Regions from separate parts of the Shouchella rhizosphaerae genome, predicted to be linked through region 1. Evidence: a T-box and tRNA genes for the amino acid it is inferred to sense, from the RefSeq annotation. Region 1 holds a T-box; the other regions hold tRNA genes.
The links. The T-box of region 1 lies ahead of ileS (isoleucine--tRNA ligase). A T-box ahead of a tRNA ligase gene usually reads a tRNA of that ligase, here a tRNA-Ile.

Region 1 (5,259 bases):
TGGATAAAGCGTCAACGATGCTTGCAGCGACTTACCAATTACTTTCTCATTTCGGGCTACTTCTAATGCTTTAAGCACATCCGCTCGGATATCCATAAAGGCTTGCCAGTGTGCTTTTAACTCATCTGTACCGCTTAATTCTTCGGCAGTTGGCATATCCGTGAGTTGTACGCTTTGTTCGCTGACGCCAGGAATGTTTTCCCATACTTCATCTGCCGTGTGAGGCAAAATCGGGGCAATCAGTTTAGTCAGTGCCGTCACTACCTCATACATTACCGTCTGGAAAGCGCGGCGTTCAGGATGGTCAGCGTGTTCGATATAAAGCGTATCCTTTGAAATGTCCATATAAAAGGAACTCAATTCCACCGTGCAAAAATTGCGGAAGTGATTATAGACATTTAAGAACTGATACTCATTGTAGCCTTCATGCATGCGTTTCGTTAGCTCATTTAAACGTACAAGCAAAAACGCATGCACGCCTGTTAGTTGATCCCGTGGGACAGCGTTGATTTTCGGGTCAAAATCATGCAAATTGCCAAGAAGAAAGCGGAATGTATTGCGGATCTTCCGGTATGTTTCGGCAACTTGTTTTAAAATCGAATCAGACACGCGGCTGTCGGCTTGATAATCGACAGATGCCACCCAAAGCCGTAGAATGTCCGCGCCAAGCTGTTTCATAACGGTATTTGGCACAACAATGTTGCCAAGGGACTTGCTCATTTTTTTGCCTTCGCCGTCCATCACAAAGCCATGGCTCAGCACCCCTTTATACGGAGCAACGCCATTAATTGCAACCGAAGTAGATAGCGAAGAGTTAAACCAACCACGGTATTGGTCGCTGCCTTCAAAATAAAGGTCCGCCGGGAACACAAGGTCATTTCGTTCCCGTAAAACGCCTTGGTGCGACGATCCAGAATCAAACCAAACGTCCATTATATCGGTTTCTTTTGTAAAATGGCCATTCGGGCTGTGCGGAGAAGTGAATCCTGGCGGCAGCAAGTCTTTCGCCTCACGTTCAAACCAGACATTTGAGCCATGCTCACGGAACAAGTTCGAGACATGTTCAATCGTTTCCTCGCTAACAATTTCAGTGCCATCCTCGCCATAAAAAACCGGAATTGGCACGCCCCACGCACGTTGCCGCGAAATACACCAGTCGCCACGGTCACGGACCATATTATGCAGCCGCGTTTCCCCCCACGCTGGAATCCATTCTGTATTTGCGACCGCTTGTAGCAATTCCTTACGAATATTGGCGATTGAGGCAAACCACTGCGACGTTGCCCGGAAAATGACAGGCTTTTTCGTACGCCAATCATGAGGGTACGAGTGAGTAATAAACCCGAGCTTTAACAGAGCGCCTACTGCTTCTAGTTTCTCAGTCACCATTTTGTTAATGTTGTCATAAAATTCACCTTCAAAACCTGGCGCTTCACTCGTCATTATCCCTTTGTCATCAATAGGGCATAACACATCTAGCCCGTATTTTTGGCCGACAACAAAGTCATCAACGCCGTGCCCAGGGGCCGTATGGACACAGCCAGTACCAGCATCCAACGTCACATGCTCACCATTCATGACAATGGAGTCACGATCATAAAACGGATGGCGGCAAACAATATAGTCCAATTCTTTTCCTGTGACTGTCTTTTCAACAACCACATCTTCCCAACTTAATTCCGTTTGGACATGTTCAAGCAAACCGCTTGCTACAACAAATGAACGGCCGCCCGTGCGCACGACGCTGTATTCCAATTGAGGATGGACGGTGATGCCTAAGTTTGCAGGAATGGTCCATGGTGTCGTCGTCCAGATAACTAAAGCAGCATCCTCAGGCAATACCCCTTTTCCATCTGCAACTTGAAAGGCGACATAAATGGAAGCGGAACGTTTGTCGTAGTATTCGATCTCTGCTTCCGCTAAGGCAGACTCCGAAGATGGCGACCAGTAAACAGGCTTTTTGCCTTTATAGATATAGCCTTTTTTAGCCATTTTCCCGAAAACTTTGATTTGCTCCGCTTCAAATTCTTTTTCCAACGTAATATAGGGCTTCCACCAGTCGCCGCGGACGCCGAGCCGCATGAACTGCTGGCGTTGGCTATTTATTTGCTCAAGTGCATACTCTTCGCAAAGCTTGCGAAAATCGGCAATGCTCATTGATTTTCGGTCTACTTTTTTGTTTTTCGTTAATGCCGTTTCAATCGGCAAGCCATGGGTATCCCACCCAGGAACATATGGGGCATGGAAGCCAGACATGGATTTGTAGCGTACGATAAAGTCTTTAATGATTTTGTTAAGTGCGTGCCCCATATGAATATCACCGTTTGCATATGGAGGGCCGTCATGCAAAACAAAGTAAGGACGGCCTTCTGTGCGTTCTTGCACTTGTTTATAAATGTCCATCTCTTCCCATTGTTCTTGGCGTTTCGGTTCGCTATTTGGCAAGTTGCCACGCATCGGAAACGCCGTTTTCGGCATTAGTAATGTTTGTTTATAATCCACCGTTTTCGCTCCTTTATTTGTTAAAAACAAAAACCTCCCCGTCCCAAAAAGGGACGAGAAGGTTTTCCCGCGGTACCACCCTCATAGAAAAAGCGCTGGCGCCTTTTCCACTTCACGCCGTTAACGTAGGCAGCACGCACCCCACTACTAGCACAAATGGATAAACATATGTGCGGTTCGCAGGCAGAACTCAAGGGCGATTCAGGGCAAGCCCATGCACCGGGCTTCCACCACTCCCGGCTCGCTTTGGCATGTACGCGATTGCCCACTGTCCCTATCCTTGTTTTTAACGTTCATTCATTTTATGGTTTCATTATAAGGACGGTTCCCAGAAAATGCAACTGGTTATACGTTTTCCTGCTCTTCTTGTTCTTTGAGCAGTTCCTCTTCGTCAAAATCTTCGTTCCCAGCAAACTGTTCCCAGTCTTCCGTTTGCAGCATTTCCATTTGTGCTTCAATCAACATTTTGAAGCGCATTTTATAGACAGATGCTTGCTTTTTAAGCTCTTCCATTTCCATCATGACTTTCCGTGACTTTGAAAGCGCCTCGTTCACGATTCGATTCGCATTTTTCTCTGCTTCTTTCACGATCAACTGCGCTTCCTTTTGGGCATTGCTGCGCAAATCGTCGGCCGCTTCTTGTGCAACGAGAATCGATTTATTTAGCGTCTCTTCAATATTAGTAAAATGGGAAAGCTTTTCATCAAGCGCAGTCACTTGCTCAAACAAGTCTTTCTTTTCACGCAGCACCGCTTCATAGTCTTTAATGACTTGGTCCAAAAACTCATTGACTTCATCTTCGTCATATCCGCGGAAAGCACGGGTAAATTCTTTATTATGAATATCCAACGGCGTTAAAGGCAACGCAGCCACCTCCATCACAGACTCATCATCCATTTATTTTTTTCGACATCGTCTTTGCTTATTCCTTCTTTTTCGCGGAAAATCCTCCATTTTGCCTCGTCTCGCTATGTAAAACTAGCTTTTTTTGCCAAGCACTAGCCGGTACTTGTCCTTTTTTGTCACGCCTTCTTGCTTTAATACTTTAGCCCGGCCAGCCCCTCTTACAGACAAATCATCGCCAATTGCCACGCGGAAGCTAGGATGTTCTACTACCTTCCAGTTGACTTTCACGAGCCCCTTGCCGATCAAGTCAGCCGCTTTCGCTCTTGATAGGCCATACAAAGCGCTCAAGAGGGCATCTAAGCGCAGAGAGGACACAGTCACTGGCTTCTCTTCCCACTTCTCGTCAGGCAAATCAAGCGTATCGGTTTCTTCTAAAGTAACGGTTGCCTTGCCAACTTGCTTAAGCGCAATGGCGATATAAGCACTTGCCTCTTTCGTACAGGCGACATAAAACGCATTGTCCGTAACGGAAATATCGCCGAACGTTTCCCGTTTCATGCCTGTATTCATTAATGCGCCAAGCACATCCCTATGTGTAAGCGTCACAAATTTATTCGCGTAGGCGGCTTTAAAAAGGGAAATGTCCCAATCGATTGGCTCATTTTTTAAGTAAGCAGGGCGAATGGACGCACGTTTGCGCTCGCATCCATCGGCTCCGCCAAAAAACTGCAAATCGATCTCTCCGTCTTGGCCAATAACGGACTTCGCAACTTCTTGCATTCGCGGATCAAGAAAACCAGTTAACTTTTCTTGATGATAGCGGGTTGCCTGTTCACGAAGAGTTTGGATATGGTCAATAAACGGGCGCTCTTCTTCGCGAAAGTGTTCATACATTTTAAGTCCCACCTACAGCCACGACAAAATCATTTGCTGCAAAGGGTAAAGCCCTTGCCTTGCCAAGTTGAGGACGATAATGGCGACAACTGGCGACAAATCAATCATGCCAAGTGGCGGGATAAAGCTGCGAAACATATCTAAATAGGGATCAACCACTTTCCCAAGCACTTGCCCGAAAGCCGAATCGCGGCCGCCCACCCATGACATTAGAATGTAAATGAAAATCGCTATTAAATACAAAAAGGCGGCATTTTGAAGCAAGTTAAAAATAAAGTTGACCATTGTTTCCATTTGTGATTCCGTCACCTACTTTCCTCATACCGTGCTATCTGTTTGTCTTGTGACCCAATCACTGATTGAGCCAGTAATTTCCACGTTGTCTGGCGTACAAAGAAAAATGCCTGGTCCGATTTTTTGAATGTCTCCTCCAATAGCATAAACGGTTCCACTTAAAAAATCTACTATTCTTAACGCTTGCTCTTGTTCAATCCGCAATAAATTGATGACAACCGCCTTGCGTCGTTTCAAATGGTCGGCAATGTCTTGAGCTTCATCATAAGAGCGCGGTTCCAGTAATATCATTTTCGCTGATTTTTGCACACTTTGCAAGCTTACAATGTTTTGATTTTGTTCCATCCCTGCAGTCTGCTTTTCTTTCGGTGCCCTTCCCTTCTCAAGCGCAGGGCGTTCGTCACGCTGTTCAGGTTCTTCTACATAACGCTCGACTTCTTCAACGTGGTCATCTAGGTTAAAGTAACGCTTGAACTTTGTTTTAAAGCCCATGGCCTTCCTCTCCTTTTTTACGACTCCTCTTTGCCAACAAGAGACGTTCCAAGACGGATAAACGTTGCGCCTTCCTCGATTGCAACTTCAAAATCGTTAGACATCCCCATTGACAACTCCGTGCACGGGGCATATGAAAGCTTGTCCGCCTTTATTTGGTCGCGAAGCTCTCTGAGCTTTGAAAAAATCGGCCTCGTTCGTTCTGCATCTTGTTCAAAAGGGGCCATTGTC
Region 2 (5,259 bases), 1.5 Mb from region 1:
GAAGCACTGCTTTCGACTTATTGTGAGAAGGGCTACGCAGAAACGTGGCAATCTTTATTTACTTGTTATGAGCTTTTTAGAAAATACTCGAAAGGATTGTCGGCCAGTCTTGGCTACAACTATCCAGATTACGACGAAGCGATTACAGCCTATTCTGCTAGTATCTACGATTCACTGCCATAAACTTGTTTATTCTTGAAGCGGATATTGAAAAAGCGCTAAGAGGGTATCATGATGAGAGTGAGCATGGCTGGAGTTTGATGTTTAGTGGGCTCAAAGAAATGCTCGAAACGGAGAATATTAGCGACAAAATGTAAGGACGAAAAATCGCCGATAGCTAGCGGGCAAATCCGCTGGCTTCCCTTGAATGGTCAACTACTTGATCTTTCAAATTCAATAAACTTCAATTACAATAGCAATGCATAAACAATTTCATATGGAGATGATTCGTATTGAGCGAGCCAAATATGCGTATCACACTAGCGGTAGGGCCAAATTGTGAATTGGAAGCATTCTCCTTACGGTCTGTCCTTGAGTATTATGGAGCGCGTGTACATATGCACTGGATAGGGAGGCCCAATGACTTAGTTGGCATTTTATCAGGAAAAACAAGGGACAAAAGCGAATATCTAATTTTATGTTTTCATGGAGAAGAAGGGCAATTTATATTGCCAGAATTGGCTGAAGACGTTTATGAAGAAAATGAACATCGTTCCTGTTATTTCGGAGCCGCACAAGTGTTGCAGCATGCACATCTAGAGGGCGTTCACGTCGTGGCTACAGGTTGTACTTTAGGAGATAAAAAACTAGCAGAAGCGTTTAAACACGGCAAAGCGGAATCATACATTGCGCCAAAGGATGATGTGGATGGAAATGCTTCTCTTCTATTCGTGTTAATGTTTATGTATGAACTAATAAATAATAGTAGTACAAAAAGGACAGCTTTTGAGCGAGCGCAAGCAATTGATGATGAAACGGGTTTATATCAATTATTCTTTTAGTAGCTAACGAGGCAACTGGTTTTGGTCTTCTGTATAATTTTCTTATAAAAGATGGAACGTGAGGGGAAACGAAGGAAATGGGTTATGTAATCGGTTATATGATTGGTAGATTGTTAGGGGCATGTTTGATTGCATTATTGATCACATGGCTATGCGGACTCGTGTACCGTGGCATTAAAAAGAAAAAAATGCCTAAGTTTTGGCTGCTATTTGCTATTTTGGCTGTTGCTGTTTTTATCTTATCAACGATTGGTGCACTTGCACAGCAGTAATAGAACTAAGAAGTAAAGCCTAGTTTGTTCCTTTCTTTCCTTTGTAGCTTGGATAGGCATATATGCATACAAATGTAAGATAGTATGCGATGTGAAAGGAAGAGAAGATGAACGACTATAAGCGATGGGCTTTTCAGCAATGCCCACAACAAGCTGGGTGTTACAGGCAATTTCCCCCGGTTGATACGACTGAATTGACGGAGTCTGTTCATCAGTTTGAGTTTTTGCTTAAACAGGGCCAACTCCTGTTGCACCAATTAGGAAATCGGCCATTTGCGAAGCATTTAATGGAAGCTGCGCAAAAGAGCGACCACCTAACCGTGCAGCACATGATTCAATCTGTTCCAGGGTTAACGGCTGTCAACGACATTAAGTTTTCACCAACAGGCATTGTATTCCAGCTAGCGTCTCCGGTCATTAGTGAAGGCGGCAATTGCTGCGCAATGTCAATTGTCCTTAAATGGGGATAATGTTTACTGTGGTTCTAAGTTTAATCTCATAGTGTCAAGCAATAGAGGCTAGGGAAGGCTTATGCTTAAATAACGGCAGGAAAAGCCTTCCACTTTTTTGTTTAAATCATAATAAAAACTATGATATTCGTAGATCCATATAAAATGTGGTATAATAACAGTTAGTGTTACGGTTGCGTTGTAATAAATATTTTTTAAAAAAGTATTGTCTATGCAGAATGATTATGCTATATTATTACTTGTCGCTGGCGAGCTAGCGAAAACAATTTAATGACAACAAGCGCCCGTAGCTCAACTGGATAGAGTACTTGACTACGAATCAAGCGGTTAGAGGTTCGAATCCTCTCGGGCGCGCCATTGCGGGAAGTAGCTCAGCTTGGCAGAGCACTTGGTTTGGGACCAAGGGGTCGCAGGTTCAAATCCTGTCTTCCCGACCATCTGTAACGTCAAATGTCTTACATTAAATATGCGGGTGTAGTTTAGTGGTAAAACCTCAGCCACGAGCGAAACATCTGCGAATAGTCTCCGAGTTGCCTTGACGCATCAACATCGCTGAATAAGCGAGCAGAGGAAGAGGCATGGTGTTCGGGACAGGGATTAATAGGGAATTGCTTAATAAAATATGCGGGTGTAGTTTAGTGGTAAAACCTCAGCCTTCCAAGCTGATGATGTGGGTTCGATTCCCATCACCCGCTCCATAATCAATGTTTTAGTAGATTGTGATTTTCTGGGCCTGTAGCTCAGCTGGTTAGAGCGCACGCCTGATAAGCGTGAGGTCGGTGGTTCGAGTCCACTCAGGCCCACCATTATGAAAAAAGTAGTTGACTTTTTCGGTGGGAATTTGTATGATAGGAAAGTCGCTAAAAAACGACTGACAAACGAGTCCTTTGAAAACTGAACAAAAGCCAAGCGTAAAAGAGATACAAGGTATCTCGTCAATCATAGTGAGCCACAACTTCGGTTGTGCAATGAGCAAGTCAAACTTTTTAACGGAGAGTTTGATCCTGGCTCAGGACGAACGCTGGCGGCGTGCCTAATACATGCAAGTCGTGCGGACAGAAGGGAGCTTGCTCCCGGACGTTAGCGGCGGACGGGTGAGTAACACGTGGGCAACCTGCCCCTTAGACTGGGATAACTCCGGGAAACCGGAGCTAATACCGGATAATCCCTTTCTCCACCTGGAGAGAGGGTGAAAGATGGCTTCGGCTATCACTAGGGGATGGGCCCGCGGCGCATTAGCTAGTTGGTAAGGTAACGGCTTACCAAGGCAACGATGCGTAGCCGACCTGAGAGGGTGATCGGCCACACTGGGACTGAGACACGGCCCAGACTCCTACGGGAGGCAGCAGTAGGGAATCTTCCGCAATGGACGAAAGTCTGACGGAGCAACGCCGCGTGAGTGAGGAAGGCCTTCGGGTCGTAAAGCTCTGTTGTGAGGGAAGAAGCGGTACCGTTCGAATAGGGCGGTACCTTGACGGTACCTCACCAGAAAGCCACGGCTAACTACGTGCCAGCAGCCGCGGTAATACGTAGGTGGCAAGCGTTGTCCGGAATTATTGGGCGTAAAGCGCGCGCAGGCGGCTTCTTAAGTCTGATGTGAAATCTCGGGGCTCAACCCCGAGCGGCCATTGGAAACTGGGGAGCTTGAGTGCAGAAGAGGAGAGTGGAATTCCACGTGTAGCGGTGAAATGCGTAGAGATGTGGAGGAACACCAGTGGCGAAGGCGACTCTCTGGTCTGTAACTGACGCTGAGGCGCGAAAGCGTGGGGAGCAAACAGGATTAGATACCCTGGTAGTCCACGCCGTAAACGATGAGTGCTAGGTGTTAGGGGTTTCGATGCCCGTAGTGCCGAAGTTAACACATTAAGCACTCCGCCTGGGGAGTACGGCCGCAAGGCTGAAACTCAAAGGAATTGACGGGGACCCGCACAAGCAGTGGAGCATGTGGTTTAATTCGAAGCAACGCGAAGAACCTTACCAGGTCTTGACATCCTTTGACCACCCAAGAGATTGGGCTTCCCCTTCGGGGGCAAAGTGACAGGTGGTGCATGGTTGTCGTCAGCTCGTGTCGTGAGATGTTGGGTTAAGTCCCGCAACGAGCGCAACCCTTGATCTTAGTTGCCAGCATTGAGTTGGGCACTCTAAGGTGACTGCCGGTGACAAACCGGAGGAAGGTGGGGATGACGTCAAATCATCATGCCCCTTATGACCTGGGCTACACACGTGCTACAATGGATGGTACAAAGGGCAGCGAAACCGCGAGGTGAAGCCAATCCCATAAAGCCATTCTCAGTTCGGATTGCAGGCTGCAACTCGCCTGCATGAAGCCGGAATTGCTAGTAATCGCGGATCAGCATGCCGCGGTGAATACGTTCCCGGGTCTTGTACACACCGCCCGTCACACCACGAGAGTTTGTAACACCCGAAGTCGGTGAGGCAACCTTTTGGAGCCAGCCGCCTAAGGTGGGACAAATGATTGGGGTGAAGTCGTAACAAGGTAGCCGTATCGGAAGGTGCGGCTGGATCACCTCCTTTCTATGGAGTTTTTACTCTAGTCGATGTATGACCTTCTGGTCGTATAGCGCTTAGGCTATTTGTTCAGTTTTGAGAGGACTCAAAACTCTCTATTAAATGCTATTGCTCCTGCGGTTACTCGTCGCAAGGCAGCACGAAGCATAAACTGAGAAGTGTTACATGATGTAATTGAAATCAGTAGCCTTGTTCAGTTTTGAGAGGACTCAATACTCTCATTTGTTCCATTAATATTTTCCCCATATGTATTGACTAATCCATACTTTTAGATACAACTTAAACTTTAATAATGTGTATTTAAGGTAGGGATGTCAAAAGAGGGGCCTGTAGCTCAGCTGGTTAGAGCGCACGCCTGATAAGCGTGAGGTCGGTGGTTCAAGTCCACTCAGGCCCACCATAAACGGAACAAAATGGGGCCTTAGCTCAGCTGGGAGAGCGCCTGCTTTGCACGCAGGAGGTCAGCGGTTCGATCCCGCTAGGCTCCACCATTTACTAGGTTCTTTGAAAACTGAATCCAGAAATAACTCAAATTGATCTTTGTTCATCGGTTGTATAACTGTTTGAACGAGACGTCAAGAATTCAATGCATACCTTTTTATGTATTTTTTAATTTTTGCGAAGAGAACCGAGTAGATCGAGGATGGGAAATGTTCGAAGGAGGGAGCGTACAAAGGTACGTGACCGACTGAGAAACATGAACCAGACGAAGAGATACGAAGGTTATCTGAAGCAAAAAAGGATAAGTTAGAAAGGGCGCACGGTGAATGCCTTGGCACTAGGAGCCGATGAAGGACGCGACGAACCGCGATAGGCTTCGGGGAGCTGTAAGTAAGCTTCGATCCGGAGATTTCCGAATGGGGGAACCCACCATCCGTAATGGGATGGTACTGACATCTGAACACATAGGATGTCGAGAGGCAGACCCGGGGAACTGAAACATCTAAGTACCCGGAGGAAGAGAAAGCAAATGCGATTTCCTGAGTA
Region 3 (5,259 bases), 630 kb from region 1:
AGAGAGGCTGGGGAGTATACACCCGCTCAAGCTTTGATGCTGCACGGAGCTTTGAGGGAGCTCTTTATGTCGGAGATCCTGAGACGGTGGCAAAAAAGATTATTCACCTGCGTAAATATGTAGGAATTACAAGATTTATGCTGCATGTGCCGGTCGGTTCGATGCCCCATGAAGATGTCATGAAGGCAATTGAACTTTTCGGAAAAGAAACGGCGCCACGTGTGAGGGAGGAAGTCTTCCGATGGGAAACGTCCCAATAAAAGCATACCCACGTCCAGTACATGGTTGATCAAAAGGGAGTGAGACCTGAAAGGCCAGTTGACTGAACTTGCTCTTATTCCGGTTTTTTATCATGCAATCACAGACGGTGTATCCTTTCAAGTCAATAAATGAAACGTCAGCGCTGACCATGTGGCCAAGCAGCGGTTCATTTATTGGCTGTCTTTTTGTATAAGACTAAACAAATCACATATTATAACGACAAGTTAGGTGCCTATAGCCACTCATTTTTTCGTTTTGTAAAGAAAACATTAAGAAACGGTAAATATCATTTACAAATACTCAATAATTGTTTAATAATAGACACGGACCATAATGTTGAGGTTTGTCGAAAGACGCCCAAAAATGAGTTGGATGAAGGGATGAGATGCGTGGGAGAGTTTCAAACGTTGCTGTTTACGTTTCTTGGAGGAATAGGGATCTTTCTATTTGCCGTCAAGTATATGGGTGACGGACTCCAAAAGACAGCAGGAGACCGGTTGCGGGATTTGCTAGACAAATACACAACGAATCCTTTTATGGGTCTAATTTCGGGGATTGTCGTCACGATTTTACTGCAGAGCAGCACAGCGACAACGGTGTTGACGATCGGACTTGTGAATGCAGGCTTTATGCGGCTTAGGCAAGCGATTGCTGTTATAATGGGCGCAAATATTGGGACAACAACAACAGCCTTTATTATTGGACTAAATTTAAAAGAATACAGCTTGCCCATTATGGCAGTAGGGGCCTTTTTAATTTTCTTTTTCAAAAAGAAAAAAGTCAATCATATCGGCCAGATCGTGTTTGGGTTTGGCGGGCTTTTTTATGGTCTAGATCTAATGGGAAGTAGCTTGCGGCCGCTTAGCAATTGGGAACCATTTGTCGATTTTACTGTTAGGATGGGAGATAACCCATTTTTAGGAGTGATTGTAGGGGTGATTTTAGCTGTCGCCTTGCAAAGCTCGACTGCAGCAATCGGTCTGGTTCAGCAATTGTACGAGCAAGGAGCAATGGAACTACAAGCTGCGCTTCCCGTTTTAATTGGCGACAACATTGGTACTACCCTTACAGCTGTATTAGTTGCGATTGGTGCGACTGTAGGAGCACGAAGGGCTGCGCTCACCCATGTCGTGTTTAATGTCATTGGTGCGGTGTTAGTCATGATCGCGTTTCCTATTTTTGTAAACTTTATTGCTTTTTTAGGCGAACAATTCAATTTAGGCCCTTCCATGCAAATTGCATCAGCTCACGGTGTCTATAATGTCGCAAATGTGATCATTCAATTTCCGTGTATCGCTTTACTGGCCTATATCGTTACGAAGCTTGTTCCAGGAGATGAACTTGCTTTAGATTACAAACCAAAACATTTAGATCCGATCTTTATCGGAAACTCGCCAGCAATTGCTTTAGGACAAGCCAAACAAGAAATTATCCATATGGCCGATTACTCAAAAAAGGGATTAGAGCAAGCGATTCGCTATATGGAAACAGGCGAAAAGAAGGACGCCGAGTTGGCACTCCAGTATGAACAAGCGATTAACAATTTAGACCGCGAGATCACCGACTATTTGGTTAAAGTGTCGGCACGTTCCTTGTCGCCGACGGATTCCAATCTCCATTCAACGCTATTAAATGTTGTTAGGGATATTGAACGGATTGGCGATCATATGGAAAACATTGTTGAACTGAAAGATTATCAAAAAGCGAATAAAGTGAAAATGAGCGATATTGCCTTAAATGACTTAAACGAGATGTTCAAATTAACGTATTCGACATTAGAAGAAGCAATGGATTCCCTTGAACGGGATGACCTTGATAAAGCCCATGACGTTTTAAAACATGAAGATTTAATTGATAGCATGGAAAGAAAGCTAAGAAAACAACACATTAAACGGATAAATGAGGGCAAATGTTCTGGTTCGGCGGGGATTGTCTTTGTCGATATTATTAGCAATTTAGAACGAATTGGCGACCATTCGGTCAACATTGCCCAATCGGTAATTGGCGATTAGCCTATATAACGGCCGGAAGTAAAAGCCGGCCGTTTTTTCTTAAATAATCGTTGCATCAAAGAGAAAAACGTGGTAATATAATTTTTGTCCGAATGAGGAGTATGGAAGACGATCCACAGTAGCTCAGTGGTAGAGCTATCGGCTGTTAACCGATCGGTCGCAGGTTCGAATCCTGCCTGTGGAGCCATTGGCGGTGTAGCTCAGCTGGCTAGAGCGTACGGTTCATACCCGTGAGGTCGGGGGTTCGATCCCCTCCGCCGCTACCATATCTATACATAACGAATCAAGCTTTTATGGCGGTTGTGGCGAAGTGGTTAACGCACCGGATTGTGGTTCCGGCATTCGTGGGTTCGATTCCCATCAGCCGCCCCATTTTAAAACATACTTGCGGACCCTTAGCTCAGTTGGTTAGAGCAGTCGGCTCATAACCGATTGGTCGTAGGTTCGAGTCCTACAGGGTCCACTTTGGAGGAATACCCAAGTCTGGCTGAAGGGATCGGTCTTGAAAACCGACAGGCGGGTCACACCGCGCGGGGGTTCGAATCCCTCTTCCTCCGTTTTAAAAAAACGCCTAAATAAAAAGGCGTTTTTTTTATGTTTAATGATAAGGGAATAGGGAATAAAAAATAAATGAGAAAGCGCGAGCATTTTCTTTGCGGAGCGCTGTCTTTAATGGTAATCTAATTGAGAATCGAAGACTATTTGAAACTGAGGAGGAATTAAACATGGCTTACAAACTACCAGAATTGCCTTATGCTGCAAATGCACTTGAGCCGCATATTGATGAGGCGACAATGAACATTCACCACGGCAAACACCACAATACGTATGTAACAAACTTAAATGCTGCATTGGAAGGGCATGCAGCCCTTGCAGAGAAGAGCATTGAAGACTTGGTGGCAAACTTGGATGCTGTTCCAGAAAACATTCGTACAGCGGTTCGCAACAATGGCGGAGGCCATGCAAACCACACATTTTTTTGGCAAATTTTAAGTCCAAATGGTGGCGGCGAGCCGACTGGTGCTCTAGCAGAAGATATTAAATCAACTTTCGGCAGCGTTGAAGAATTCAAAAACAAATTTGCAGACGCAGCAAAAGGGCGCTTTGGTTCAGGATGGGCTTGGCTAGTTGTCAACAACGGCAATTTAGAAATTACAAGCACGCCTAACCAAGATACACCTTTATCTGAAGGGAAAACGCCTATCCTCGGACTTGACGTCTGGGAACACGCTTACTACTTGAACTACCAAAACCGTCGCCCAGACTACATTGCAGCTTTCTGGAATGTCGTCAATTGGGACGAGGTTAGCAAACGTTACGAAGCAGCAAAATAAATACATGCCAACGAGCCGTGAAGCATTTCGCTTTGCGGCTTTTTCATTGGGCAAAGGCAGAAAAAACGTGCATAGCAGGCATTAAAACAGATCACACTACCGACTAAGGTGGTGAGGTCATGCAAAAGAAATTGGCAGATAAAGTGTTCGGCCATGTAGAAGCATCAAAAGATTTGAAATTGCTCCTTGTCATTGGCGGCCTTTATGCGCTAAGTGTGGCGCTTTCCAATACATTTGTAAATATATTCTTGTGGAAACAGTCTGGGAAATTTATGGACCTCGCTTTATACAATTTAATGTCTGTCATGTTGCAGCCACTCGCCTTTATCCTTGCAGGGAAGCTAACGAAGAGGATCGACCGTGTGTTTATTTTGCGCCTAGGCGTAAGCATTATGTCGCTTTTCTATATTACGGTGCTTCTAGCCGGGTCACATGCCGCCGATTATTTGCTTTTGCTTGGTGCGTTGCTTGGTGCTGGCGCTGGTTGTTATTGGCTTGCATTTAATGTGCTGACGTTCGAAGTAACAGAGCCCGATACACGCGACTTTTTTAACGGCTTTTTAGGGCTGCTAACCTCTTTTGCTGGGATGACCGGCCCATTGTTGGCTGGGTTTATCATTACGAGAATGACTGGTTACCGCGGCTATTTCCTCATTTTTGCCTGTTCGTTGACGCTATTTCTTATCGGTGTCATTTTAACAATGTGGCTTTCCAAACGGCATGCGAAAGGAAAGCTACAATTAGGGGAAGTGTTGAAAGAACGACGCCGAAACAAAGATTGGGCGAGAATACTTTGTGCCCATTTATTCCAAGGTTTTCGGGAAGGGACGTTTGCTTTTGTCATCGTCGTATGGGTATACGTGACAACTGGCAACGAGCTTGCTCTTGGCACATATGGGCTTGTCACTTCCAGTGTGCAGTTGGTGGTTTATTATTTAGCAGCTCGGCTGTTAAAGCGCGCTTTCCGAAAGCGGGCCATATTAGTAGGCGGTTGCATTTTATATGGAGCGATTTTCATCCTCCTGTTTCACTTAAGCTTTGCTAAACTCATCACGTATGGCGTGTTTATTTCCATCGCCTATCCATTGCTGCTCATCCCTTATATTTCGCTTACGTACGATGTAATTGGCCGTTCGTACAATGCAGCGGAATTGCGGGTTGAATACATCATCATCCGTGAATGTGTGCTAAATACAGGGAGAATATTATCGATTCTTTTATTTATTGCTGCGATTAGCTTGTTTCCAGAAAAACAGGCGATTCCGGCTGTATTGCTTCTTGTTGGTTCAGGTCATTTATGGATCTATTTTTTTGTGCGAAACATTCAGTTAAGCCCCCAAGATCCTGAGCCTAGCCATGTGCAATATGCAGGGGACCCAGACGGGGAAAATAGCGCTGGAGGCTCGGTGTAACTTTTTCTCGGCCTTTGACAGATGGTGTCGTCCATATTATAATAAACAAGAATTGCCTGCTATGTTCGTGTGCTTTTTTATGTTTCGAACCTTGAATGTAAAAAAGGGAGTTCTATATGATTGACTCTACGTCATGCCGACTGGTTCGGACTTCGGAACGTGAACTGCGAACACCCACCTGCGAGAGTAGGTTCATGAAACATTTACTGCTAACGGCACCCGCGGGTAAAGAGTAGAAAA

Region 2: it encodes a tRNA-Ile, which carries the amino acid that the T-box ahead of ileS (isoleucine--tRNA ligase) is inferred to sense. The anticodon was not compared.
Region 3: it encodes a tRNA-Ile, which carries the amino acid that the T-box ahead of ileS (isoleucine--tRNA ligase) is inferred to sense. The anticodon was not compared.

What each region holds. Positions count from the first base shown of each region.
Region 1 is NZ_CP144921.1:4,261,991-4,267,249, forward strand. It holds gene ileS (isoleucine--tRNA ligase) at 1-2,502, opposite strand, end outside; T-box leader at 2,549-2,792, opposite strand; gene V5G21_RS21290 (DivIVA domain-containing protein) at 2,848-3,366, opposite strand; gene V5G21_RS21295 (RNA-binding protein) at 3,481-4,242, opposite strand; gene V5G21_RS21300 (YggT family protein) at 4,255-4,551, opposite strand; gene V5G21_RS21305 (cell division protein SepF) at 4,561-5,028, opposite strand; gene V5G21_RS21310 (YggS family pyridoxal phosphate-dependent enzyme) at 5,046-5,259, opposite strand, start outside.
Region 2 is NZ_CP144921.1:2,763,093-2,768,351, forward strand. It holds gene ant(6) (aminoglycoside 6-adenylyltransferase) at 1-183, shown strand, start outside; gene V5G21_RS13720 (hypothetical protein) at 453-1,001, shown strand; gene V5G21_RS13725 (hypothetical protein) at 1,079-1,273, shown strand; gene V5G21_RS13730 (hypothetical protein) at 1,381-1,743, shown strand; tRNA gene V5G21_RS13735 (tRNA-Arg) at 2,024-2,100, shown strand; tRNA gene V5G21_RS13740 (tRNA-Pro) at 2,104-2,180, shown strand; tRNA gene V5G21_RS13745 (tRNA-Gly) at 2,368-2,441, shown strand; tRNA gene V5G21_RS13750 (tRNA-Ile) at 2,473-2,549, shown strand; rRNA gene V5G21_RS13755 (16S ribosomal RNA) at 2,730-4,278, shown strand; tRNA gene V5G21_RS13760 (tRNA-Ile) at 4,596-4,672, shown strand; tRNA gene V5G21_RS13765 (tRNA-Ala) at 4,688-4,763, shown strand; rRNA gene V5G21_RS13770 (23S ribosomal RNA) at 5,013-5,259, shown strand, end outside.
Region 3 is NZ_CP144921.1:3,629,299-3,634,557, forward strand. It holds gene V5G21_RS17960 (LLM class flavin-dependent oxidoreductase) at 1-260, shown strand, start outside; gene V5G21_RS17965 (Na/Pi cotransporter family protein) at 642-2,273, shown strand; tRNA gene V5G21_RS17970 (tRNA-Asn) at 2,386-2,460, shown strand; tRNA gene V5G21_RS17975 (tRNA-Met) at 2,463-2,539, shown strand; tRNA gene V5G21_RS17980 (tRNA-His) at 2,570-2,645, shown strand; tRNA gene V5G21_RS17985 (tRNA-Ile) at 2,663-2,736, shown strand; tRNA gene V5G21_RS17990 (tRNA-Ser) at 2,741-2,830, shown strand; gene sodA (superoxide dismutase SodA) at 2,999-3,607, shown strand; gene V5G21_RS18000 (MFS transporter) at 3,727-5,019, shown strand; RNA gene ssrS (6S RNA) at 5,070-5,251, shown strand.